Linked DNA regions of Corallococcus caeni. The protein of the gene in region 1 binds, or shares a complex with, the protein of each later gene. Links are inferred from orthologs where the notes say so. Each region holds a gene or a part of one and is shown on either strand. Other genes may lie near its edges. The genes, in order: accB and accD.

The links.
Region 2: the proteins of accB (region 1) and accD are in contact, whole or in part, in a solved structure (PDB 8UXZ), measured with the Escherichia coli proteins. The link is inferred for Corallococcus caeni from one-to-one orthologs.

What each region holds. Positions count from the first base shown.
Region 1 is NZ_BTTW01000001.1:1,549,990-1,566,660, reverse strand. The notes cover bases 8,687-11,389. They hold accB (acetyl-CoA carboxylase biotin carboxyl carrier protein), read left to right. Parts: upstream 8,687-9,598; coding sequence 9,599-10,180; downstream 10,181-11,389. Other genes in these bases: accC (acetyl-CoA carboxylase biotin carboxylase subunit), read left to right, coding at 10,256-11,389; efp (elongation factor P), read left to right, coding at 8,979-9,560; AABA78_RS06240 (roadblock/LC7 domain-containing protein), read left to right, coding at 8,687-8,827. Also shown: AABA78_RS06280 (sensor histidine kinase), read left to right, coding at 1-189; AABA78_RS06275 (sigma-54-dependent transcriptional regulator), read left to right, coding at 224-1,636; type IV pilus assembly protein PilM, read left to right, coding at 1,877-2,959; AABA78_RS06265 (PilN domain-containing protein), read left to right, coding at 2,991-3,674; AABA78_RS06260 (type IV pilus inner membrane component PilO), read left to right, coding at 3,697-4,281; AABA78_RS06255 (pilus assembly protein PilP), read left to right, coding at 4,326-4,886; AABA78_RS06250 (type IV pilus secretin PilQ), read left to right, coding at 4,945-7,740; AABA78_RS06245 (hypothetical protein), read left to right, coding at 7,775-8,431; more of AABA78_RS06240, read left to right, coding at 8,465-8,686; more of accC, read left to right, coding at 11,390-11,641; type IV pili formation protein SgmX, read left to right, coding at 11,833-15,006; AABA78_RS06215 (ExeA family protein), read left to right, coding at 15,033-15,974; AABA78_RS06210 (translocation/assembly module TamB domain-containing protein), read left to right, coding at 15,979-16,671. UniProt on the Escherichia coli protein: This protein is a component of the acetyl coenzyme A carboxylase complex; first, biotin carboxylase catalyzes the carboxylation of the carrier protein and then the transcarboxylase transfers the carboxyl group to form malonyl-CoA.
Region 2 is NZ_BTTW01000001.1:388,269-397,385, reverse strand. Bases 6,314-9,117 are described here. They hold accD (acetyl-CoA carboxylase, carboxyltransferase subunit beta), read left to right. Parts: upstream 6,314-7,191; coding sequence 7,192-8,043; downstream 8,044-9,117. Other genes in these bases: AABA78_RS01615 (bifunctional folylpolyglutamate synthase/dihydrofolate synthase), read left to right, coding at 8,063-9,117; AABA78_RS01625 (MBL fold metallo-hydrolase), read left to right, coding at 6,364-7,119; AABA78_RS01630 (Crp/Fnr family transcriptional regulator), read left to right, coding at 6,314-6,362. Outside these bases: AABA78_RS01660 (NAD(P)-binding protein), read right to left, coding at 1-1,299; AABA78_RS01655 (HAD family hydrolase), read right to left, coding at 1,394-2,083; AABA78_RS01650 (enoyl-CoA hydratase/isomerase family protein), read left to right, coding at 2,167-3,240; AABA78_RS01645 (2-thiouracil desulfurase family protein), read right to left, coding at 3,330-3,863; purN (phosphoribosylglycinamide formyltransferase), read right to left, coding at 3,860-4,525; purM (phosphoribosylformylglycinamidine cyclo-ligase), read right to left, coding at 4,522-5,559; more of AABA78_RS01630, read left to right, coding at 5,712-6,313.

The DNA.
Region 1 (16,671 bases):
GGCCCGGGCCTGTCGCCGGAGGTGCGCGCGCACCTCTTCGAGCCGTTCTTCACCACCAAGGGGCGCCAGGGCACGGGCCTGGGGCTCGCGGTGTCGCTGAACCTGGCCCAGGGCATGGGCGGCCGGCTGGACGCGCGCGACGACGCGGGCGGCGGCGCGTGCTTCCGGCTGTCCCTGCCAGCGGCCTGACGGCGGCGGACCGGCGTATGATGGGGGGCACCCCATGCCCCTCTTCCGCACCGTCCTCGTCGCCGACGACGAGCCGTCCATCCGCCACATCCTCACCCTGGTGCTGACCGACAAGGGCTACGACGTGCGCGCCGTCGCCGACGGAGACGAGGCCCTGCGCGAGCTGTCCGCCCGCGCCTACGACGTCCTGCTGACGGACGTGCGCATGCCGAAGCGCGACGGGCTGTCGGTGCTCAAGGCCGCGCTCGCGGAGCAGCCCGGCCTCACCGTGGTGGTGATGAGCGCGTACGGCTCCCAGGAGCAGGCGCTGGAGGCGGTGCAGGCGGGCGCCTACGACTACGTCCAGAAGCCCTTCAAGCCGGAGGAGATCGTCCTCGTCCTGCGCAAGGCGGAGGAGCGCGAGCGGCTGGTGCGCGAGAACCGCCGGCTGCACGAGGCGCAGCTGCCCGGCGCGTCCGGGGGCCACATCCTGGGGCAGAGCGCCGCGCTCCAGGCGGTGCTCAAGCAGCTCGCGCGCGTCGCGCCCGTGGACACCACGGTGCTCATCTCCGGGGAGAGCGGCACCGGCAAGGAGCTCATCGCGCGCGAGCTGCACGGCCAGAGCCGCCGCGCCGCCATGCCCTTCGTCGCCGTCAACTGCGGCGCCATCCCCCACGGCCTGCTGGAGAGCGAGCTGTTCGGCCACGCGAAGGGCGCCTTCACCGACGCGCGCACCGCCCGCCGGGGCCTGTTCGCGGAGGCCGACGGCGGCACGCTCTTCCTCGACGAGGTGGGCGAGCTGCCCCTGGGCGCGCAGGTGAAGCTCCTGCGCGTGCTGCAGGAGGGTGAAATCAGGCCGGTGGGCGAAAGCCGCGTGGAGCGCGTGGACGTGCGCGTCGTGGCCGCCACGCTGCGCGACCTGGGCAAGCTGGTGGAGAAGGGCGACTTCCGCGAGGACCTCTACTACCGCCTCAACGTCGTGAACCTCACCCTGCCGCCCCTGCGCGAGCGTCGCGAGGACATCCCGCTGCTCGCCCGCGCCTTCCTCCACCGCTTCAACCGCGAGCTCAACCGGGATCCACCGGTGGAGGGCTTCACCCCGGAAGCGGAGGCGCTGATGACGGCCTACGGCTGGCCGGGCAACGTGCGCGAGCTGGAGAACGCCATGGAGCGCGCGGTGCTGCTCGCGGAGGGCACCCACGTCGCGCCTGGCAGCCTGCCGGAGAAGCTGTGGGCGGCTTCCGCACCCGCTCCGGCCGGGACGGCCGCGCCGCTACAGGCCGCAGCCGACCTGTCGCTCAAGCGCGCCATCCGGGAGCTGGAGGAGTCCTACATCCGGGCGGCGCTGCGGCGCACGAAGGGCAACCGCACCCGGGCGGCGGAGGTGCTGGACATCAGCCACCGGGCGCTCCTCTACAAGATCAAGGAGTACGGCATCGATCCGGACGCGGAAGGCACCCGGACCTGAGGGCAGGGGAGCGGCCCGGCCGCCGACCTTTCAAGAATCCTCCGGCAGGAATCCTCCGGCGCCATTTGACGGAACGCGTCCGGGGCCGGAAAATCGGGCCTCCGCGAAGGTGGGTCGGGGGCGCGGTCGTGGTTGGCTTTCACGGCGCTCTCCCGTCCGCAGGGCGGCCGGGCGCCACGCACTTTTTAGGAGGGGTATCAAGCCGGTGCTACGCTGGCCCCCTCTCCGATGGAGTTACGCATGGCGAAGGGCAAACTGGCACTCGGGCTGGATATCGGGTCGACGTCGATCAAGATGATCATGCTCAAGGAGCAGCGCAAGCGCGGCGAAGTCGGCTACGCGCTCCAGAGCTTCGGAATGAAGCCACTGCCCCCGGAAGCCATCGTGGACGGCGCGCTGATGAACTCCACGGCCATCGTCCAGGCGGTCCAGGAGCTGATGTCCGAACTGAAGGTCAAGGGCAAGGACGTCGCCATCGGCGTGTCCGGCCACTCGGTCATCATCAAGAAGATCCAGATGCCCCGCATGAGCCAGGAAGAGCTCGAGGAGAGCATCCAGTGGGAGGCGGAGCAGTACATCCCCTTCGACGTGAAGGACGTGAACATCGACACGCAGATCCTCGACGGCGGCGGCAACGACGCCACCGGTCAGATGGACGTGCTGCTGGTGGCCGCGAAGAAGGACATGATCAACGACTACACCACCGTGGTCTCCGAGGCGGGCCTCGCGCCGGTGGTGGTGGACGTGGACGCGTTCGCCGTCCAGAACATGTTCTCCACGAACTACGAGCTGCCGGACAAGGAGACCGTCGTCCTCATCAACGCCGGCGCCTCCGTGGTGAACATCAACATCATCGCCAACGGCGTCACCGTCTTCACCCGTGACGTGACCATCGGCGGCAACCAGTTCACCGAAGAGATCCAGAAGCAGCTCAACGTCTCCTACGAGGAGGCGGAGGCGCTGAAGATCGGCGGCAACCGCGCGGACGCGGACGCCGTCGTTCCCCAGGACGTGGAGCGCGTCCTCTCCAGCGTGGCGGAGCAGGTGGCCGGCGAAATCCAGCGCTCGCTGGACTTCTACGCGGGCACCGCCGCGGACTCGAACTTCACCAAGGTCTACCTCTCCGGCGGCACCGCGAAGATCCCCGCCCTGTTCAAGACCATCGAGGCGCGGACCGGCGTGCCGGTGGAGATCCTCAACCCGTTCCGGAAGATTGAAGTGGACAACCGCAAGTTCGACCCCGCGTTCATCATGGACGTGGCGCCCATGGCCGCGGTGGCAGTGGGACTGGCGCTCCGGCGCCCGGGCGACAAGCTGGGCTGATACCGCTCTGACCTTGAGGAACTGAACGCACATGATGATCCGAATCAACCTGCTGCCCGTCCGGGCGGTGAAGAAGCGGGAGATGGGCCGGCAGGTGCTGGCCCTCTACGCCGCGGTCCTGATCGCCGCGGTGGTGGGCAACTACTTCTGGTACGCGGACCGCGACGGCGAGCTGCAGCGGGCCAACCAGGGCATCGCCCAGACGCGCGCGAAGATCGCGGAGCTGGAGAAGGTCATCGGCGAGGTGACCAACATCAACGCCCGCAAGGCGGAGGTGGAGAAGAAGCTCGCGGTGCTGGACACGCTGCGCAAGGGCCGCAACGGGCCGGTCCGCATGCTGGACGCGCTGTCCTCCGCCATGCCCAAGAAGGTCTGGCTCAAGGACTTCGTGGAGGCCTCCAACAGCGTCACCATCAACGGCTCCGCCGTCAGCCATGACGAGGTCGCCGAGCTGATGCGTGGCCTGGGCGGCATGGTGTGGACGCCCAAGGGCATGGGGCGCCTGGTGGATCAGGGCCGCGGCGCCAGCAAGACGGCGCGCGTGGAGCTCTTCAACACGGAGACCGCCAACGTGGAGGAGTTCTCCTCCGGCGACATCAAGCCCTTCTTCGGGAACATCGAACTGACCAACGCCGTGCAGACCCGGCCCAGCACGGCCGGCGCCGCGTCCTACGTCGAGTTCAAGCTCACCCTCACCGCCAACTACGCCATCTGATTGGCGGCGAAGGACCCCTGTCATGGAAAAATACCTGGATCAACTCGCGAAGGCCCCTCCCGCGGCGAAGTTCGGCGGGCTCGCGGCCCTCGTCGTCCTGCTGACCGTGGGCAACTTCTTCTCCTTCATCCAGCCCACGGAAGAGGACATCGCCCGCCGCCAGTCCGAGCGCCGGACGCTGGACCTGGAGCTCGCGGAGAAGAGCGAGATCGCCCAGAACCTCAACGAGCGCCGTCGTGAGATGGACGTGCTCGAGCAGAAGCTGGCGGAGGCCCTCACGGAGCTGCCCGAGCGGCGCGACATGGAAGAGCTGCTCGCGCAGATCAACGACATCGGCAAGAAGTCCGGCCTGGAGATCTCCCGCGTGGAGCCCGACAAGGAGTACGTCGAGGGCAGCGAGTTCTTCGCGCGCATCCCCATCAAGATGACGGTGAGCGGCAACTACCACGAGATCGCCATGTTCCTTCAGGAGATGGCGAACATGCGCCGCATCGTCAACGTCAACAACATCAAGCTCGATAACGCGACCCTGAAGAACGAGAAGGTGGTCCTCCAGAGCAGCTTCCTGGCGACGACGTTCCGGTTCATCGAGACGAAGAGCAACTAGAAACTTGATCCGCCTGGCAACTGGGGCGACAAGGGATGACGCGGATGAAGACGTTCAAGTCCACGATGACCGCTGCGGTGATGGCGCTGACCCTGTCCGCTTGTGAGGACACGCCACCAGCTCCGCCACCTGCTCCCCCCCAGGCCGCCGCCCCCGCGCCGGCCCCGGTGGAAGAGAAGACCGAGGCGTCGGCGGCGCCAGCGTTCGTCTACACCTACAGTCCGGTGGGCAAGCGGGATCCGTTCCGCAGTCCGCTGGAAGAGCTCGGGCCGGTGGCGCGTGACGCACCGGAGCGAGCCTGCAACGAACCCCTGTGCGTGTTCGACCTCGACCAGCTCAAGCTGGTGGCGGTCGTCACGGGGGATTCCAGCCCGCTGGCGATGGTCGAGGACCCCCTGGGTCGCGGCCACATCGTCCGGCGCAACACCCGCGTGGGGCGCCAGGGCGGCAAGGTGACACAGATTCTAAGGGACTCGGTCACCGTCACCGAGGTCTTCACGGGTGCCAAGGGCGAGCTCATCAGCAACCCGGTGAGTCTCCAGCTCAAGGCGGATGGCGTGAAGGACCCCGCATACAACCTGATGACGGGCAAGAACTGGGAGTAGCGCCCCACGGCGCGCCCGCGGGCAGTCGTCGCCCGCTTCCAACTTGTTGAGGGGACGCATGCTCGAGCAGAGCGCTGTGACGAGGGGCAAGTGGATCATGGCGGCCGCATGGGCGGTCGTCCTGGCAAGCGCCAAGGTGTACGGCGCGGATCTCAATACGCTGCGGGACCTGCAGGTGTCCCGGACGGGAGCCGGTGCCCAGGTCGTGGTGACCGGGACCCGGCCGCCCACCTTCACCGTCTTCCGGCTCAGTGGGCCGGAGCGGCTGGTGGTGGACCTGTCGTCCGCGGACGCCACCGGCATCAAGGGGCACCATGACGGCACCGGTCCGGTGTCCGGCGTGGTGGCCGCCCAGTTCTCCGACGCGCGCGCCAGCGTGGGCCGCGTGCTGGTGGCGCTCGACCAGGCCTCCCAGTACGACGTCCGCGCGGAGGGCAACCGCGTGGTCATCTCCGTGGACGGTTCGCCGGTGGCCCCCGCCGCCGCGACCGCCCAGGCTCCCGCGGAGGTGAAGCCGGCGGAGCCCGCCGCGCCGAAGGCCGCCGCCGCCCAGGCGGTCGCCGCCGCGCCGGTGAAGGCCGCGCCCGCTCCGGCGGCCGCGCCCGCGCCGGTGGAGGCCATGGTGGCGGTGGTGCCGGAGGAGGGGACCTCCTCCAAGTCCGCGCCGTCGCAGGCGCCGGGCCGTGAGAACGTCGTCGCCACGGAGGCGGATGAGCGCGAGGTGGCCCACCCGGCCCAGCGCATCACCCAGCTGTCCATGAACGGCGAGGCGCTGCGCGTCGCCGCCGACGGCGACATCGCCCGCTACGAGGTCCTGGAGCTGGTGGATCCGCCTCGCCTGGCCGTGGACGTGTACGGCGTGGGCCTGAGCGCGAAGGCGCCCAAGGTGAAGGGCAACCTGCTCAAGGACGTGCGCGTGGGCGCCCACGAGGACAAGGTCCGCTTGGTGCTCGTGGCCAAGGGCGACATGCCCGCGTACCGCGTGGACCGCGCCGAGCGCGGCCTGGAGGTGGTGCTGGGAAGCGCGGTGGCGCGCAAGCCCAAGCCGTCCCAGCCCCGCGACGCGGTGGCGGAGACCGAGCCCCTGCGCCCGCAGCCCGTGCAGGAAGCCGCGAAGCCGCAGCCCGCCGTGGCGCAGGCCGCGCCGCAGCCGGCGGTGGTGGAGGTCAAGGACCTGTCCTTCGACGAGAGCCCCTCGGGCGGCCGCGTGCAGCTGAAGCTGTCCGGCGCGACGGCGTGGAAGGTGGACCGCCCGGATCCGCGCAGCGCGGTGCTGACGCTGGAGAACGCGCGCCTGCCCAAGAAGCTGGAGCGCAGCCTGGATACCAGCGCGCTGGACACGCCGGTGAAGATGATCAGCGCCTTCAGCGTCCCCGGTGAGGGCCGCAAGGTGCGCCTGGTGGTCGCCGCGGACGGCGCCATCGAGGAGAACGTCACCCAGGGCGCCAACAGCCTGAGCTGGCGGCTGGACGTGCAGGGCGTGAAGACGGAGGAGGTCGCCGTCACCCAGCGCACCGCCGGCTTCACGGCGGAGGCCCCGGCGTACGCGGCGGAGGGCGCGCCCCAGCAGGCCCGCTACCGCGGCAAGCGCGTGTCCTTCGAGTTCAAGGACATCGACATCCAGAACCTGCTGCGCGTCATCGCGGAGATCTCCAAGCGCAACATCGTGGTGGCCGACGACGTCGGTGGCCGCGTGACCATCCGCCTGCGCAACGTGCCCTGGGACCAGGCGCTGGACCTCATCCTGCGCACCAAGCAGCTGGGCCAGGAGCAGGTGGGCAACATCATCCGCATCGCGCCGCTGAAGACCCTGGAAGAGGAGGCGCGGCTGCGCCAGGAGCGCAAGAAGTCGCTGCAGCAGCAGGAGGACCTGCTGGTCAGCCTGGTGCCTGTGAACTACGCGGTGGCCGGTGAGATGTCGTCGCGCGTGAAGGACGTGCTCAGCGACCGCGGCTCGGTGACGGTGGACACGCGCACCAACGTGCTCATCATCAAGGACATCCGCTCCAACACGGAGAAGGCGCGCGCCCTGGTGCGCAGCCTGGACACGCAGACGCCGCAGGTCCTCATCGAGAGCCGCATCGTGGAGGCGAGCACCACCTTCAGCCGCAACCTGGGCGTGCAGTGGGGCGGCCAGACGCGCCTGTCCACCGCGACGGGCAACCCCACCGGCCTCATCTTCCCCAGCACCGTCGGCGTCACGGGCGGCGCGGGCGGCGCGGCGCCGGGTGTCCCCACCCAGCCCAACTTCGCGGTGAACCTGCCGGCGGCGGTGGGTGAGGGCCTCGGTGGCGCCATGGGCTTCGCCTTCGGCTCCGCGGGCGGCGCCGTGCAGCTCAACCTGCGCCTGTCCGCGGCGGAGACGGAGGGCACCGTGAAGACCATCTCCTCGCCCAAGGTCACCACGCTGGACAACAACACGGCCCGCATCAGCCAGGGTCTGTCCATCCCGTTCAGCCAGACGTCGGCCGGCGGCGTGAACACGACCTTCGTGGAAGCGCGCCTGTCGCTGGAAGTCACGCCGCACATCACCCAGGACGGCAGCATCCTCATGTCCATCGCGGCGCAGAACAACCAGCCGGACCCGTCCAACACCGGCGCCAACGGCCAGCCCTCCATCCAGCGCAAGGAGGCCAACACCCAGGTCCTGGTGAAGGACGGCGACACGACGGTCATCGGCGGCATCTACGTGCGCCGGGGCAGCACCCGGACCAACTCGGTGCCCTTCCTGTCGAAGATCCCCGTGCTCGGCTTCTTTTTCCGGAACACCAACGACACGGACGAGCGGCAGGAGCTGCTCATCTTCATCACGCCCCGCATCCTCAACCGGCAGACCATCGCGCAGAGCCTCTAATGGCATCGCGCCCTGATTGGGAGAGACCATTCCAATGAAGCCCTTCTTCATCGCGGCGGCCCTGTCGCTCGGGCTCTGCTCGTGCTCAGAGAGTGCACCCGTCGTCCAGATCCTCCAGACCAAGCTGCCCAACGCGGCCTGTGTTGTCGCCGCAGACAGCGCCGGGCTCGCGAGCGGTTCGCTCAACCTCGCGTACGGGGACCGCTACCTCCTGGCGTTCGTGGTGAACAACAGCTACGCCTCCACGCCCATCGAAGTCGGAGACGTCCCCCTGGAGCCGGACAGCACTTCCGGTGGGGCCGGCACCGCCATCGTCGACACGCTCAAGCTGTCCTACGAGTCGACGCCGAGCCTCTCCATCCCCGACGGAGAGGTGCCCTACACGGCGGGGCTGGCTCCCGCCTCCGAGGGCAACACGCTCGTGGCCGACCTGCTCACGACGGAGGCCGCGCAGGCCCTGTCGCAGGCGGTCGCGTCGGGAGGGACGGTCCAGGTGCGCGTCACCGTCCAGTTCGCCGGCAAGTTCGCTTCGGGCGGCAAGAGCTTCGAGACGAACGAGGTCGTCTACGCCATCGACGCCTACTCGGCGACCCGCCCCATCCCGGCCTGCACCCCGGGGCAGGTCATCCAGCCCGTCATCCCGTGCAACTCGACGGGTGGCCAGGACGGCAACTACCCCGAGTGCGTCTGAACCGGGCCCACGCCCCCCGGCCCTGGGAGAACCATGTCTTTTCGCACGCACCTTGAAGCGGTGGTGAACCAGGTGGACGGGGCCCTCGCGTGCAGCGTGATGGGCTTCGACGGCATCTCCGTGGACACGTTCCAGAAGGACGAGGCCACGGAGCTGGACGTCTCCGGTACCTGGGTGGAGTACGCCAACCTGCTCACGCAGCTGAAGAACGCGGCCGAGTCGCTGAAGACGGGCACCGTCACCGAGGTGTCCGTCAACAGCGAGAAGGTCCTCACCGTGATGCGCCTGCTGACGCCGGAGTACTTCCTGGTGCTGGCCCTGCGCGCGGACGGGAATTTCGGCAAGGGGCGCTATGTCCTGCGCGTCACCGCGCCGCAGGTGAAGGCGGAGTTGTAGTCACGCACGTCCGCTCGGGCAGGGGCTTGTCGGGCCTGCCCGGCGACGCAGCGTGCCGCCGCTTTCCCCTTTGCAGGAAACAGGGCATGGGCTAGACACCCCGGGCTTTCGTCTTTACGTCAGTCTGGTCAGGCTGAAGGAGTCGGTCCCCATGGCCGGTTTTGTCGACACCTCTGAATTTCGCAATGGTTTGAAGATCGAGATCGACGGCGAACCGTTCGTGATCGAGTACTTCCAGCACGTCAAGCCGGGCAAGGGCTCCGCCTTCGTGCGGACCAAGATTCGCAGCCTGCTCAGCGGTCGCATGCTGGAGCCCACCATGAAGTCCGGTGACAAGGTGGGCGTCCCCGACATCGAGCAGAAGGACATGGAGTACCTCTACTCGTCCGGCGACGAGTACTACTTCATGGAGAAGAAGACCTTCGAGCAGACCTTCATCACGGAGAAGGTGCTGGGCGAGGCGAAGAACTTCCTGAAGGAAAACACCCCGGTGGAGGTCCTCTACTGGAACGGCAAGGCCATCTCCGTCGGTCTGCCGAACTCCGTGGACCTCAAGGTCGTCAAGTGCGACCCCGGCGTGCGCGGCGACACCGTGTCCGGCGCGATGAAGCCCGCGACGCTGGAGACCGGCTTCACCGTCAACGTGCCCCTGTTCATCAACGAGGGTGACGTGCTGAAGATCGACACGCGTGAAGGTGGCAAGTACCTCACCCGCGTGGCGACCGCGGGCTAGGGCGTCTTCCCTTCACCTGGCGACCCGGAGGGGTCTGAATGGCAACGAAGCGCAAGGCAACCCGGCCGGCCGAGTCCTCGGGCGCGGCTTCCGGGCGGGATGCGGGCACCACGTCCCTGGACGTGGACGCCCTCCGGCAGATTGTCGAAATCCTGGAGGCCTCCGACGTCACCCGGCTGGTGTGGACGCGGGGTCCGGAGAAGCTCTACATCCGCCGCGGTCACGCGCCGGAGACGACCATCGTCCACCACACGGCGCCGTCGGGCCCCGGGGTGACGGTGTCGCCGCCGGTGGACTACGCCGCTCCGGCCGCGCCTCGTGCGGCCCCTGCCGCGGCCCCCGCCGCCGCGCCGGCGCCGGAGAAGCCCGCGGAGAAGCCGGGCCACCTGGTGACCAGCCCCTTTGTGGGGACGTTCTACCGGACCCCCGCGCCGGACCAGCCCCCGTTCGTGGACGTGGGCACGGTGGTGCGCAAGGGCCAGGTGCTCTGCATCGTGGAAGCGATGAAGTTGATGAACGAAATCGAGTCCGAGGTCTCCGGCCGCGTCGCCGAGGTCCTCGTGGAGAACGGTCGCCCGGTGGAGTTCGGCCAGGCGCTGTTCCGCATCGAGCCGGCCTGAGTCTCACTTTGTCAGGCGCGTCCGGCCCAGTTCCGGGCGGGACGCGCCTCAAGGCCCTCGCGAAGGAGCACGGCCGTGTTCAAGAAGGTCCTGGTCGCCAACCGCGGGGAGATTGCCCTGCGGGTCATCCGCGCATGCCGTGAACTGGGCATCGCCACCGTGGCGGTGCACTCCACCGCCGACGCCCACGCGCTGCACGTGCGCTTCGCGGACGAGGCCGTCTGCATCGGGCCGCCTCCGTCCAAGGAGAGCTACCTCAACGTGCCGCAGCTGCTCTCCGCGGCGGAGATCACCCGCGCGGACGCCATCCACCCGGGCTACGGCTTCCTGTCGGAGAACGCCGAGTTCGCGGAGGTCTGCGAGAACTGCAAGATCCGCTTCATTGGCCCGCGTCCGGAGATGCTGCGGCTGATGGGCAACAAGGTGCGCGCGCGCGCCGCGGCCCGCGAGGCCGGCATGCCGCTGCTCCCGGGCAGCCCTGGCGTGGTGAAGGATCCGCGCGAGGCGGAGGCGTTCGCGAAGGAGATCGGTTTCCCGGTCATCCTGAAGGCGGCGGCGGGCGGCGGCGGCAAGGGCATGAAGATCGTCCGCGAGCCGGGTGTGCTCGCGCAGGCGTTCTCCACCGCGCAGGCGGAGGCCCTGGCCAGTTTCAACAACGGCGACCTCTACATCGAGCGGTACGTGGAGAAGCCGCGCCACATCGAGATTCAAATCGTCGCGGACGAGCACGGGAACATCATCCACCTCAACGAGCGTGAGTGCTCCGTGCAGCGGCGGCACCAGAAGCTCATCGAGGAGAGCCCGTCCCCCGCGCTGACGCCGGAGCTGCGCCAGCGCATGGGCGAGGTGTCCGTCGCCGCGATGAAGAAGCTGCGCTACAACAACGTGGGCACCATCGAGTACCTGCTCGACGAGCGCGGCGAGTTCTACTTCATGGAGATGAACACGCGCATCCAGGTGGAGCACCCCGTGACGGAGCTGGTCATGGGCGTGGACCTGGTCCGTGAGCAGATCCGCATGGCCTACGGGCACCCCCTGCGCTTCAAGCAGGAGGACGTGCAGATCCGCGGGCACGCCATCGAGTGCCGCGTGAACGCGGAGGACCCCGTCACGTTCGCGCCGTGGCCGGGAAAGATCACCGGCTACAGCGTGCCGGGCGGCTACGGCGTGCGCGTGGACTCCGCCGCGTACGAGAACTACACGGTGCTGCCGTACTACGACAGCCTGCTGTCGAAGCTCATCGTGCACGCGGAGGACCGCGAGACGGCCATCCGCCGCATGCAGCGCGCGCTCTCCGAGTACGTGGTGGAGGGCATCCGCACGAACATCCCGTTCCACCGGGCCGCACTGGCGGAGGAGTCCTTCCAGGAGGGCAACTACGACACCCGCTTCGTGGAGCGCCTGCTGGCGAGCGAGACGGGTTCGCGCCGGCTCAAGAAGGCCGTGGAAGAGACGCCGTAGCGCGCACCGCAAGGACGTGGAAAACCCGCCGGGCGGACGAGCGTCCAGGCGGGTGATCCAGCCCCGGGGGATGGAAGGCTGTTTCTTGACCCGCGTCGGAGGATTCCGTTAGCCTCCGACGCTCCCCCCCAGAGAAGGACTGAAACCCGCGAAGTTCCTCGGGGTTTCTGCCTGTCGGAAGCGCACGCTCGATGGACAAGAACAAGATCATCGAAGCCGCCGCGAAGCTGGTCGCGAAGGGCGCGTACGACAAAGCCATCAAGGAGTACCAGAAGGTCCTGGAGGTCGACCCGAAGGACATCCGGGTCCTCCAGAAGATGGGGGAGCTGTACCAGAAGAAGAACGACAACGCGCAGGCGGCGCACTTCTTCACCAAGGTCGCGGAGAGCTACTCCTCGGACGGCTTCTTCCTCAAGGCCGTCGCCCTCTACAAGCAGGTCCTCAAGCTCAACCCGAACCTGCTGGAGGTGAACCTCAAGCTGGCGGAGCTGCACCAGCAGCTGGGGTTGATGTCGGAGGCGATGGCGTACTTCCAGATCGTCGCCAACCACTACGACAAGGCGGGCGACACCAAGTCGAGCCTCGACACCCTCAAGAAGATGGTGGATCTCGACCCGGAGAACGTGGCGTCGAAGATCAAGCTCGCGGAGCTGTACGCGCGCGAGAACATGACGAAGGAAGCGGCGCAGGAGTTCAAGCGCGCCGCGGAGTACCTCAAGCGCAACGCCCGCGCGGATGACTGGCTTCGCGTCGCCGAGCGCCTCTCCGCGCTGGAGCCGGACAACCTCCCGCTCGCGAAGGAGCTGGCCGCGTCGTACCTGCAGCGCGGCGACCAGAAGCGCGCGCTCGCCAAGCTCCAGGTCTGCTTCAAGGCGGATGGCCGCGACGTGGAGACGCTGACGCTCCTGGCCCAGGCGTTCCAGGGGCTGGGCCAGGTCTCCAAGACGGTGTCCGTCTACAAGGAGCTCGCGAAGATCCACCAGGAGCGCGGCCGCACCGCCGAGTCCGACGGCGTGTGGACGCAGATTGAGCTGTTGGATCCGCAGGACCCGGACCTGCTCGCGCGCCGGGGCCCCGTCGCGGAACCCGAGCCGGAGCCCGCGCCCGCCGCGCACCACCACGCCGAGGAGGCCGCGCCCGCATGGAGCGCTCCCGCCGCCGCGGCGCCTGCGTCCCGTCCCGCGCCCGCCGCGCCGCCCGCGGCCGTGGTGCCGCCTCCGCCCGCGGGGATGAGCCGCGAGCAGCTGGCCAAGCTGCTGACGGAGACGGACGTCTACGTGAAGTACGGGCTCCACGACAAAGCGCTGGAGCACCTGCGCAAGGTCTTCTCCGTGGATCCGGAGAACCTGGACGCGCACGAGAAGGCGTACCACATCTACGTGGCGGCCAATAACGGCGCGCAGGCGTCGGAGCAGCTGCTCAACGTGCTGCGCCTGTGCACGCGCCGCGCGGACGTGCAGCGCGCGCAGCCGTACCTGGCGACCATCCTCCAGGAGAACCCGGCGCATCCCGAGGTGCCCGCCTTCCTGTCCGTGCTCCGCGCGGAAGGGGGCTTCGTGGCGCCGGTGGCGACGCCGGGCGTGGAGTCGCTGGAGGAGGACGCCATCCTGGTGGACTCCAACGACGACGAGGTCCTCGTCGCGGATCCGCCGGAGGACGCGCTCGCGCAGCCGGAGGGCGACGAGCTGGCGCTCGCGGCGCTGAGCCACGGGTCGGACTCGGATGAGATCGTCGACGACGAGGTCGCGGAGACCACGTTGAGCGGCGAGGAAGCGGTGATGGGCGAGCCCATCAGCTCCGCCGAGAACGCCGTCTACGACGACCTGCCGCCGCAGGACGACCTGGTGATGGGGTCCGACGAGGACTCGCTGGTGCTCGCGGACGAGCCGGGCCTGGGCGGAGACGCTTCCGGCGGCCTGGACGACGAGCCGCTGGTCGCTTCGGACGACGCGCTGGCGTACGCGGAGGACTCGTTCGCGGACGTGGGCGGGGATGAGCCCATGGTGCTCGCGGACGACGCGGGCGGCATGTCGCTGGGCGACGAGGAGGAGGCTCCGCCCACGCGCATCCTGTCCCCGTCGCGCGCGCTGCTGGAGGAGGCCGCGCCGGACACGCGCCAGCTGCCGACGCTGGACGACGGCGACGACGAAGCGCTGGTCGACCCCGGCATGTCGCTGGGCGAGGACGACGACGCGCCCACGCGCGTGGGGCTCGCGCCCCTGGACGCCTCCGCGCTGGACGACGCCGGCCTGGACGAGAGCTTCGCCGCGCCCGCGGAAGAGCCCGCGTACACGGGCGGCATGTCGCTGGGCGACGAGGACGACGACGAGCCCACCGCCGCGCACATGGTGCTCGCGCCGATGGAGGAGCTGTCCTACGACGAGCCCCAGGCCGAGGCGCTCGAGGACACGCCGGAGCCTGAACCGGAGCCCGAGGCCCTGGCGGATGCGCCGGAGCCCGAGCCCGAGGAGGAGCCTGCCTCCGAGGAGTGCGACGAGGCGTCGTTCTTCCTGGACCAGGGCCTGCTGGAAGAGGCGCGCGAGATCCTGGAGACGGTGGCCATCGCGTTCCCGGGCCACGTGCGCGCCGGGGAGCTGATGGCGCGGCTGGAGGAGCTGGAGGCCGGCGGTGGCGCGGCCCCCGAGGAGGAGGCCCCCTCCGAGCCCGTGCACGTGCCCTCCGTGCAGCCGGTGACGGAGGCGTCGCTCGACGACGGCGGCGGTGGTGGCGACGCGTTCGACCTGGCGGCGCAGCTGGCCGGTGAGCTGGACGACCTGGGCGGTGAGTCGCTGGCGGCGGTGCCCCCGGCGGACGAGGACTTCCAGTACTCGGTGGACGAGGTTTTCGCCGAGTTCAAGAAGGGCCTGGCCAAGGTGGTGAAGCCCGAGGACGTGGACACGCACTACGACCTGGGCATCGCCTACAAGGAAATGGGCCTGCTGGACGACGCCGTCCACGAGTTCGAGGTGGCCCGCCAGGGCTGCATGGGCACCCCGCGCGAGCTGGACTGCCTGACGATGATTGGCATGCTGCACACGCTGCGCGGCAAGCCGGAAGAGTCCGTGCAGGTGTTCAAGGAAGGCCTTTCCAACGTGCTCGCGACGGGCGAGGTGGCCAAGGCGCTGGGCTTCGAGCTGGCGAGCGCCTACGACGCGCTCAACGAGCAGGGCAAGGCGCTCTTCCACTTCCAGCGCGTGGCCGCGATGGACGCGAAGTACCGCGACGTGGGGTCGCAGGTGACGCGGCTGTCCGCGCTGACCGCGCCCGAGGAGGACCCGCTGCCCCGCGCTGGCAAGGGGCCCGCGACGCCGGCACCGGTTCAAGCGGCGGGCGCGCCGAAGGCTCGTAAAGTAGGGTACGTGTAGCGCGTCCCCACGAGGCCCGGCGAGAGATGACGACCTACCTCGATTTCTTCGAACTCACCCAGGAGCCGTTCTCCAACGCTCCGGTGAGCCGCTTCTATTACAACTCCGCGCAGCACTCGCAGGCCCTCACCCGGCTGATGCACGCCGTGGGCTACATGAAGGGTCTGTCCATCCTCGTGGGCGACATCGGCGCGGGGAAGACGACGCTCGCCCGGCGCATGCTCGACTCGCTTCCGGAGTCCGAGTACGAGGCCGCGCTGCTCGTCATCATCCACTCGGGCATCACCGCCCAGTGGCTCCTGCGCCGCATCGCGCTCCAACTGGGCGTGGAGAACCCCGCGCAGGAGAAGCTGGCGCTCCTGTCGCAGCTCTACCAGCGCCTCCTGCAAATCTACGAGTCCGGCAAGAAGGCCGTCGTCCTCATCGACGAGGCGCAGATGCTGGAGACGCGGGAGATCATGGAGGAGTTCCGGGGGCTGCTGAACCTGGAAGTGCCGGAGCGCAAGCTCATCTCCTTCGTCTTCTTCGGCCTGCCGGAGATCGAGAAGAACCTGAAGCTGGACCCGCCGCTCGCCCAGCGCGTGGCGCTCCGCTACAAGCTGGAGCCCTTCACGGCGGAGTCCACCGAGGCGTACGTGAAGCACCGGCTGCGGCTCGCCGGCTGCCCGCGCATGCCCTTCACGCCGGAGGCGCTGCTCGCCGTGCACGAGCACTCCGGCGGCACCCCGCGCGTCATCAACACCCTGTGCGACAACGCCCTCTTCGAGGCGTTCCTGGCGCGCTCGGAGACCATCAGCGCGGAGCTGGTGCACCGCATCGGGACGAACCTGGGACTCCAGGGCGGCTCGGCTGCTGCCCAGGCAGGCGAGCGGGCGAGCGCTCCCGCCACGTCGCTGCCCCGGACGGCGAACACCAAAATCGACCTGGCGGAGATCGACCGCTACCTCGAGGGACTCGGTAAGCTCTAGCGGCTTGTCCCTCCCCAGCCGCAACAGTGCTGCGCGCAAGGCGCTCTTGTGGGTGCTCCTCGTGGTGTCGGGGAGCATCCTGCTGTTGCGCCAGCCGTTCACCTGGGACGCGGCCTGCACCGTGGCGCGCAGGCACCTGCCGGACCTGCTGGGCGTGGACGTGGGCATCGGCCGGTGTGAGCTGGATCCGCTGGGCTCGCGCGTGGTGCTGCACGGCGTGTCGGTGTTCGCGCGCGGCACGGACACGCCGCTGTTCGCCGCGGACGAGGCGGAGGTGGCGCTGGGCTTCCTGTCGCCCCTGTCGCGCCGCCTCATGCTGGGCCAGGTGCGCGTGCGCCATCCGCGCGTGGCGTTGGATTTGTCCCGGCCCGCGTCCAGCCCGCCTTCCTCCGACGGCACGTGCCCGCTCACGCCGCTGACGCGCGTGGGCGTGGGGCGCCTGGACATCACCGGCGCGGAGGTGCGCCTCGCGCTGCCGGACGGGCGCGGCGTGGAGGTGGAGAACCTGGACGTGGGGTGGGTGGAGCACTGGGGCGTGATGGAGCTGGAGGTCGGCGCGCGGCGCGGCCTGGTGCGCCTGGGCGCGGGCGGTGGCGAGCTGACGCTGGGCCAGCTGGGCTTCACCGGCGCGCTGGACCCCGACGAGGGGCTGCTGGACGTGGAGCGCGCGGAGGTGACGCTCGACGACATCACCGCC
Region 2 (9,117 bases), 1.2 Mb from region 1 along the record:
CCCCCCGGCGTCCAGGTAGGGGACCGAGCGCAGCGCGCGGTGCTGCTTCGTGAAGGGCATCAGCCGGTCCAGGTGCGCGTCGATGCGCTCGGCCAGCACCTTGAGGTGCTCCTCGCCCTCGTCGCGCGCGGTGGCCGGGACGAAGGCGCCCGCGCACACCACGCGCACGCCCTCCACGTCCTTGCCCCCCGTGCCCGCGGAGGTGCGCGCAGGGTGCTGCTGCACGAGCAGCGGGCCCAGCTCCGCGTCCTGGGTGTCCACCAGCACCAGCTCGCCCATGCCGCGCGGGAGCGCCGCCTCCGGCACCACCCAGTTCACGCTGAAGAGCAGCGACTTGATGTTGGATTGATCCAGGTGCTCCAGCAGGCCGCGGTTGTGCTTCTTGTCCGTGACCAGCCGGCGCAGCGCCCCGGAGTCCGTGGCCGTCACCAGGCACGACGCGCGGTAGAGCGTGTCCGAGCGCACCAGCTTCACGCCGGAGAACTTGCTGCCGTCGAACGCCAGCTCCTCCACGATGAAGCCCGCCGGGTTGTCGCGGCCCAGCACGTCGCCGCCCAGCTCCGTCAGCCGCCGGGTGAGCACGTCGCGCAGGGCGTCCATGCCGCCGGGGTAGGTGGACGGCGCGGTGAGCACCTGGGACAGGGCCCGTGTCTGCGCCAGGGGCGCGGAGGGCTTCTCCAGGTGGACCAGGAAGGGCAGCAGGCCGCGCACCAGCGACAGCGCGGGGTCCTCGCCTGCCAGCCTCGGCGCGGCCTCCAGGGCCGGGTGGTCCTTGATCAGCCCCTTGAGCTTCCAGCCGTCGAAGAAGCCGTCGGGCGGCAGCTGGGGGCCTTCCTTGAAGAAGGCGTCGGTGGCCTCGTGCTGCGCGGCGCTGCCGGTGAGCGCGCCCTGGATGCCCTCGCCGGCCTCGCCGAACTCGCGCGTCAGCTCCGCGCGGCGGCGGGCGGCGTCCCCGGGCAGGTCCACCCGGTTCCTGGGCAGCACGAGCTGGAGCTCCGGGGCGTGGGGGCGCAGCGCGCGGCCGATGGCGGTGGACAGCCCCAGCTCGTTGAGGGCCTCCTCCACCGCGGGCATCGCCTTGAGGGGCGGCGCGACGAAGGGGGCGTAGGGCAGCACGAAGCCGTCGTGCTCGTAGCCGGGCCCCATGCCGTCGTGCTCCACCAGCAACACGCGGTGGTTGCGCTTCGCCAGGAGCGCGGCGGCGAGCGCGCCTCCGACCTGGCTGCCCAGCACGATGACGTCGTACACGTGCCGGGACGGGCCCGAGGGGAGCTTGAGTTTGGCGGCGGACGTCGACATGGCCGCCGAACACTACACAACGTCACCGCGTCTGGCGCCCTTTTGGCGCCCGGGTTTCCGGGAGGCCGGACCCGGGGTGGGGCGGGTGGTCCCCTCAGACCCTGGAGCTGAACAGGCGCGCGAGCAGCTCCGGAGGCAGCGTGTCGAAGTCCGGGGCAGTGTAGTGGGCCCCCGCCTTCTTCAGCGCCTCCGCGGTCGTGGTGGTGGTGATGCCCACGGTGATCATTCCAGCGGCGCGCGCGGACAGCACGCCGTTGATGGCGTCCTCGAAGGCCAGGCACGACTCCGGGGGAACGTTCAGCGCCCGGGCCGCCGCGAGGAAGATGTCCGGCGCGGGCTTGCCGCGCGTCACCTGTTCGGCGCCGACGATGCTGGCGAAGAATGGCCGCACGGAGAGCCCGTCCAGCACCAGCTCGCGGTTGCCCTGCGGCGCGGCGGTGGCCACGGCCATGGGAAGGCGCGCGTCGCGCAGCCGTTGCAGGAAGCCCTCCGCGCCCCGGTGCAGCGTCAGGTAGGGCCGATAGATGGCGCGGTAGTGGGACTCCTTCTCCTCGGCGAGCGCGTCCAGCTCCGCGACGGAGAGGTTGCGGCCCAGCAGCTGCGGGAGGATCTCCTCGTTCTTCTTGCCCGCGAACTCGCTCTGGAAGCGTTCCGCCGTCAGGCCTTCCAGCCCGAGCTTCCGGGCGAGCGACACCCAGGCGCGGTTGTGGAAGTCCATGTTGTCGACGAGCGTGCCATCCATGTCGAAGACGGCGGCGAGCAGGGGGGCGGCTGCGGGAGTCATGTTCTTCCCAATACCGATTCTGGCCGCCATGTCACCCCCGAATCTCACGTGCGAGCCCCTTCCGGGCTGATATCCCCCACGGCATGAGCGAGGACGTGCTGCTGGAGACGCGGGGCGCCGTGGGCCTGGTCACCCTTAACCGACCGAAGGCGCTCAACGCGCTCTCGCTGGAGATGTGCCGGGCGCTGCATCCCCGGCTGGATGCATGGGCGGCGGATCCGTCCGTGAAGGCGGTGGTGATCCGCGGTGCGGGAGGCAAGGCGTTCTGCGCGGGAGGGGACGTGCGCGCGGTGGCTGCTTCGGTCGCACGGCCGGATGCGGGCACGCCGCTGTCGCGCGAGTTCTTCCTCGCGGAGTACGCGCTCAACCACCGGATCCACCACTTCCCGAAGCCGTTCATCGCGCTGGTGGACGGCATCTGCATGGGCGGCGGGCTGGGGCTGTCCGTGCACGGGGCCTTCCGGGCGGTGACGGAGAAGCTGTTGCTCGCGATGCCGGAGACGGCCATCGGCATCTTCCCGGACGTGGGCGGCGGCTGGTTCCTGCCGCGCTTCCCCGGCGAGACGGGGACGTACCTGGGGCTCACCGGCGCGCGGTGTGACGCGGCGGATGCGCTGTGGCTGGGCTACGCGACGCACCGGGTGGAGTCCTCGCGGCTGGAGGACGTGCTGGACGCGCTGGTGGCCGCGGACTGGAGCGGGCCGGGGCGCGACGTGGCGGCGCGCGTGCTCCAGGGCTTCCATCAGGAGCCGGGCCCTTCGGGGCTCGCGGCGCGGGCGGACGTCATCGCGCGGTGCTTCCAGGGGAGCCGCGTGGAGGACATCCTCGTTGCGCTGGAGCGCGAGGGGACGGCGTGGGCGGAGGAGACCCGCGCGACGCTGCTGCGCATGTCGCCCACGAGCCTCCGGGTGACGCTGCGGCAGCTGCGCATCGGACGCGGCCAGGACTACGACGCGACGGCGCGCATGGAGTACCGGTTGAGCCAGGCGCTGACCGCGCGGCCGGACTTCAAGGAGGGGATCCGCGCGGTCCTGGTGGACAAGGATCAGAAGCCGCGCTGGAGCCCGGCCACGCTCGCGGAGGTGACGGACGCGGAGGTGGAGGCCTGCTTCGCGCCCCGGCCGGGAGACGAGCTGGAGCTGCCCGCGCTGGGCTGATCCGCGAACGCAGTGATGGCGCCGCGACTGCCCGGCTCGCGGCCGATGTGTCCTTCGAGTCGGGGACGGCAGTGGCCCGCGCGAGGGGGCTACAGGTCCTCGTCGCTCACGACGGTGCGCCCGTCCGCGCGCAGGAGCGCGGTGGTGATGCCTTCACCGGGGCGCAGCACGCCGGTCTCGTAGACGCGCTGGCTGCCGCACGAGGGACTCTTCTCCTTCAGCAGCGCCACCGTGACGTCGAACCGCCGCGCGGCGTCCAGGGCCAGCCTGGCGCCCTCCTGGAACGCGGCGGTGCGGTCCTCGCGCGTCTCCCGCGTGAGGGCCCGCGCCTGGCCAGCCCACACGTCCACGCCCGTGCCACCCGCGAGGTCCACGGGAGGCCGCGGAATGCCCAGGCCCGCTGCGGCCTCCGGACAGATGGGGATGACCGCCTTGCCCTCCAGCGCCGCGAGCACGCGCTCTGAACGCTGCGAGCGTCCGTCGTAGCGGCACGCCTCGCCCAGCAGGCACGCGCTGACCAGCACCGTGGGGGCTTCGCGCAGGGCCGCCCGTCGAGCCTCCTGGGCCACGGCATCGCTCCCGGAAGACGGAGCGTGCTCCGACAGGCCCTCCACCTTCGTCACTTCGGGGCACCCGGGCTGCGCAGGGCGCCGGCGTCTCCCGTCACCCGCGCATCCACCCGGGTGCGCGTCCCGTCCAGCGTCACCGCGCCCGTCACCGCCAGCCGCACGGCCAGCGGATACAGCCGGTGCTCCTCCGCGAGGATGCGCGCGCTGAGGCTCGCCTCGTCATCCTCCGACAGCACGGGCACCGCGGCCTGCGCGATGATGGGGCCCGTGTCCGTGCCCGCGTCCACGTAGTGCACCGTGCAGCCGGCCACCTTCACGCCGCGCTCCAGCGCCTGCTTCTGCGCATGCAGGCCCGGGAACGCGGGCAGCAGGGAAGGGTGGATGTTCAGCACGCGTCCCGGGAAGCGCTTGAGGAAGTCCGCGCTCACCAGCCGCATGAAGCCCGCCAGACACACCCACTCCACGCCCGCGTCGGCCAGCACGCCGAGCACCGCCGCCTCGAAGTCCGCCTTCGACCCGAAGCCCTTGTGGTCCACCACCTCCGCGCGCACGCCCGCCTTCCGGGCGCGCTCCAGCGCGAACGCCGTGGGCACGTTGGACAGCACGCACGCCACCTCGGCCGGGTAGTCCGCCTGCCCGGCCGCGTCGAGCAGCGCCTGCAGGTTGCTCCCGCCGCCGCTGACGAGCACCCCCAGCCGCGCCCGCCGCGCGCTCATGGGTCGATGACCGCCGTGGCCTCGCCCTGGCCCGCTTCCACCCGGCCCACCTCGGACGCCTCCACACCCCGGGCGCGCAGGACCTCCAGCGCCTTCGCCACGTCCTCCTTCGCCACCACGACGATGAGGCCCAGGCCCATGTTGAACGTGCTGAACATCTCGTCGCGCGCGACGCCGCCCGTCTTCGCGATGAGGTCGAAGATGGCCGGCTTCTTCCACGAGGACTCGGTCAGCACCGCGCGCGTCCCGTCCGGCAGGCAGCGGGGCAGGTTGCCCGGGATGCCGCTGCCGGTGATGTGCGCCATGCCCTTCACCTTCACGGCCTGGCACAGCGCGAGCGCGTCCTTCACGTAGATGCGCGTGGGCTCCAGGAGCGCGTCCCCCAGCGGCCGGTCCAGCCCCGGCGGCGTCATGTCCAGGGGCAGCTTCGCGTCGTCCAGCAGCACCTTGCGCGCCAGCGAGTAGCCGTTGCTGTGCAGGCCCGACGACGTGAGGCCGATGAGCGCGTCCCCCGGCTTCACCGTCTTGCCGTCGATGATGGCCGAGCGCTCCACCACGCCCACGCAGAAGCCCGCGACGTCGTACTCGCCCCGCGCGTAGAAGCCCGGCATCTCCGCCGTCTCCCCGCCCAGGAGCGCGCACCCCGCCTGCTCGCAGCCCAGCGCGATGCCCTTGACCACCTCCGCCGCGGCGTCCACCTCCAGCTTCCCCGTGGCGAAGTAGTCCAGGAAGAACAGCGGCTCCGCGCCACAGGTGAGGATGTCGTTCACCGACATGGCGACCAGGTCGACGCCCACCGTGTCGTGGCGACCCGCCAGGAAGGCCACCTTCAACTTGGTGCCCACCCCGTCGGTGCCCGCCACCAGCACCGGCGCCTGGTACTTGCCGGGCGGCAGTGCGAACAGGCCGCCGAACCCGCCCACCCCGGCCAACACCTCGGGGCGCGTGGTGCGCGCGGCATGGGGCTTGATCTTCTCGACGAACGCGTCGCCGGCCTCGATGTCTACTCCGGACTGCTTGTAGGTCGTTCCCACGGGCCGGCCTTGTACCCCTCCCGGAGGCCCCTGTCTCGGGCCTCGGCGAGCACCTGTCGGGTTTGCGGCGGCACGCAGCCCTCGGGCGCCCGCACGATATCGGTCTGGGATATTTGACCGGTGGGATGGGGGCTGATTGACTCGCGGGCCAGATGGGCGCCGAGGAAACCCTCTTTCAACGTTTTGGCAAGGAGTTCCCCAAGGGCACCGAGCTCTTCCGCGAGGGAGAGATCGGCAAGGAGATGTTCGTCATCCAGTCCGGGAAGATCGCCATCTCCAAGCGCGTGCGCGACGTGGAGAAGGTGCTCGCGGTGCTGGGCCCGGGCGAATTCTTCGGCGAGATGGCCATCATCTCCAACAAGCCCCGGAACGCCTCCGCCGTGGTGCATGACGACGCGAAGCTGCTCGTCATCGACCCCAAGACCTTCGAGGCGATGATCCGCGGCAACGCGGAGATCGCCGTGCGGATGATCAAGAAGCTGGCCGAGCGCCTCTCCGAGGCGGACGCCCAGATTGAGAACCTGCTCCACGGCGACCCCGCCAGCCGCGTCGTGCACCAGATCCTCCAGGCCTGCCAGACGCGCGGCCGGCCGCTGGAGGAGGGCGTGGAGGTGGACTTCGCCGTGCGGGAGATGCCCCGGCAGATCGGCGTGGGCGAGCCCGCCGTGCGCAGCATGCTGGAGCGCCTGGAGCGCGCGGGCCTCATCGAGCGCAGCGGTGACAGGCTCACCGTGTATGACACGGCCCGGCTGCATGACTTCCTCAACTACCTCGAGATGAAGTGGAAGTTCGGAGACCTCTAGCGTGAAGCTGCAAGTCCTCGGGTGCCACGGCGGCGAGCTTCCCACGTGCAGGAGCACCTGCTTCCTCGTGGACGACGTGCTCGCGCTCGACGCGGGCGCACTCACCGGGACGCTCTCGCTGGAGCAGCTGTGCAAGGTGGACGACGTGCTCGTCGGCCACAGCCACTTCGACCACGTGAAGGACCTGCCGCTGCTCGCCGACCTCGTCATCGGCCGGCGCGACAGGCCCGTCACCATCCATGCCTCCCGCGAGTGCGCCAAGGCGCTGCGCGAGAACATGTTCAACAACTCGCTGTGGCCGGACTTCACGCGCATCCCCACGCGCCACAAGCCCGTCCTGGCCATCAAGACCTTCCGCGCCGGCAGCACCTTCCAGGTGGGCCCCTACACCGTGAAGAGCGTGCCGGTGAGCCACCCCGTGGAGTCGTGCGCCTTCATCATCAGCGACGGCAAGTCGTCGCTCGCCATGAGCGGCGACACCGGCCCCACGGACAAGCTGTGGAAGGCGCTCAACGCCACGAAGAACCTGAAGGCGCTGCTGCTGGAGGCCAGCTTCCCCAACAGCCTCCAGGCCCTGGCGGACATCTCCGGCCACCTGACGCCCGCCACCGTGGGCTCGGAGCTGCGCAAGTTCGACCGCAACGGCGCCCAGGTGATGCTCTACCACCTGAAGCCCGCGTTCGTGACCCAGCTCAAGAAGGAGCTGGCCCCGCTGCCCGTGAACGTCCTGGAGCTGGGGGAGACGTTCCAGTTCTAGGGGCGGTCGTGCCGCGGCGCGCCGTACGGGGGTATTGACGGCCCGCGGCCGCCGGATTAACCCCCGGGCCTCATGGCCTGGTTCTCCAAGAAGCCCCGCATCGCCGTCGACTCCGAGCCCGCCGCCGAGCCCCAGCCCTCCCGCATGCAGGGCCTCTGGGCCAAGTGCGAGCAGTGCGACGAAATCATCTACCGCCAGGAGCTCGAGAAGAACTGGATGGTGTGCATGCACTGCGAGCACCATCACGCCTGGACGGCTCGCGCGCGCCTCGCGGCCACGCTGGATCCGGACTCCTTCGAGGAGTTCGACAAGGAGCTGGAGCCCCAGGACCCGCTCGGCTTCACCGACTCCAAGAAGTACAAGGACCGGCTGAAGTCCACGCGCAAGAACCTGGAGGAGAACGACGCGTTCATCTCCGGCGTGGGCCGCATCGAGGGCCACCCCGTCTCCGTGGGCTGCTTCGTCTTCGAGTTCATGGGCGGCTCCATGGGCTCCGTGGTGGGTGAGAAGGTCACGCGCGTGTTCGAGCGCGCCTTCGAGCTCAAGTGCCCCGCGGTGGTGTTCTCCGCCTCCGGCGGCGCGCGCATGCAGGAGGGCATCTTCTCCCTGATGCAGATGGCGAAGACGTCCGCGGCGATTGCCCGCTTCCGCACCAGCGGCAAGCCGTACATCTCCGTGATGCTCAACCCCACGACGGGCGGCGTGGCCGCGTCCTTCTCCTGGCTGGGCGACATCATCCTCGCGGAGCCCAAGGCCCTCATCGGCTTCGCCGGCCCGCGCGTCATCGAGCAGACCATCCGCCAGAAGCTGCCGGAGGGCTTCCAGCGCTCGGAGTTCCTGCTGGACCACGGGATGATCGACGCCATCGTCCACCGCAAGGAGCTGCGCGGGAAGCTGGGCCAGCTGATGGGCATGCTGGGGTAGGGCGGCGGGCCTCCCACCCATGGACGCCCCACGGACTCCGGAAGAAGCCCTGCGCTTCTTCCAGGCGCTCAACCCCTCCGGCATCAAGCTGGGGCTGGAGCGGGTGAGGGACGCGCTCGCCTCGCTGGACCACCCCGAGCGCGACTACCCGGCGCTGCACGTCGCCGGCACCAACGGCAAGGGCAGCACCTGCGCCTTCGTGGCGCGTGCGCTGGAGGCCGCCGGCCACCGCGTGGGGCTCTACACGTCCCCCCACCTGGTGCGCGTCAACGAGCGGATCCGCGTCTGTGGCGAGGACATCCCGGACGACGTCTTCGGGCAGCGCATCCTGGAGGTGCTGGAGCGCTATCCGTCCGCGCTGACGGAGCCGATGACGTACTTCGAGTTCGGCACCGTGGTCGCGCTCTGGCACTTCTCCCGCGAGCGCGTGGACGTGGCCGTGCTGGAGACGGGGCTGGGCGGCCGGCTGGACGCCACCACCGCCGCGAACCCCGTCGTGACGTGCGTCACCCCCGTGTCCTTCGACCACATGGAGTACCTGGGCCACACGCTCCGGGAGATTGCTGGGGAGAAGGCCGGCATCTTCAAGGCGGGCGTGCCGGTGGTGCTCTCGAAGCAGGAGCCGGAGGCCCTGGACTCGCTCGTGCGCCGCGCGGAGCAACTGGGCGTGCCCGTGCGGCTGGAGGGCCGCGACTTCGGCATCGTCCCGGGGTCCAATGACACGCTGTCATATCGGGGCGCTGACTGGTCGCTCGACGGCATCACGCTCGCGCTGCGCGGTCCGTATCAACGGCAGAACGCGGCGGTGGCCCTGGCCTGCCTGGAGGCCCTTCAGGCCCGGGGCGTGGCGGTGACACCGGAGGCCGCGCGCGAGGGCCTGGCCACCGCGCGCTGGCCGGGGCGGCTGGAGGAGCTGGCGCGGGGCCCGACGGTGGTGGTGGATGGCGCACACAACCCGGCGGGCGTGGCGGTGCTGCTGGAGGCCCTGCGCGCCCTCTACGCGGGCAGGCCGCTGCACCTCGTCTTCGGGGTGGTGGCGGACAAGGACCGGGGGCCGATGATGCGGGCCCTGTT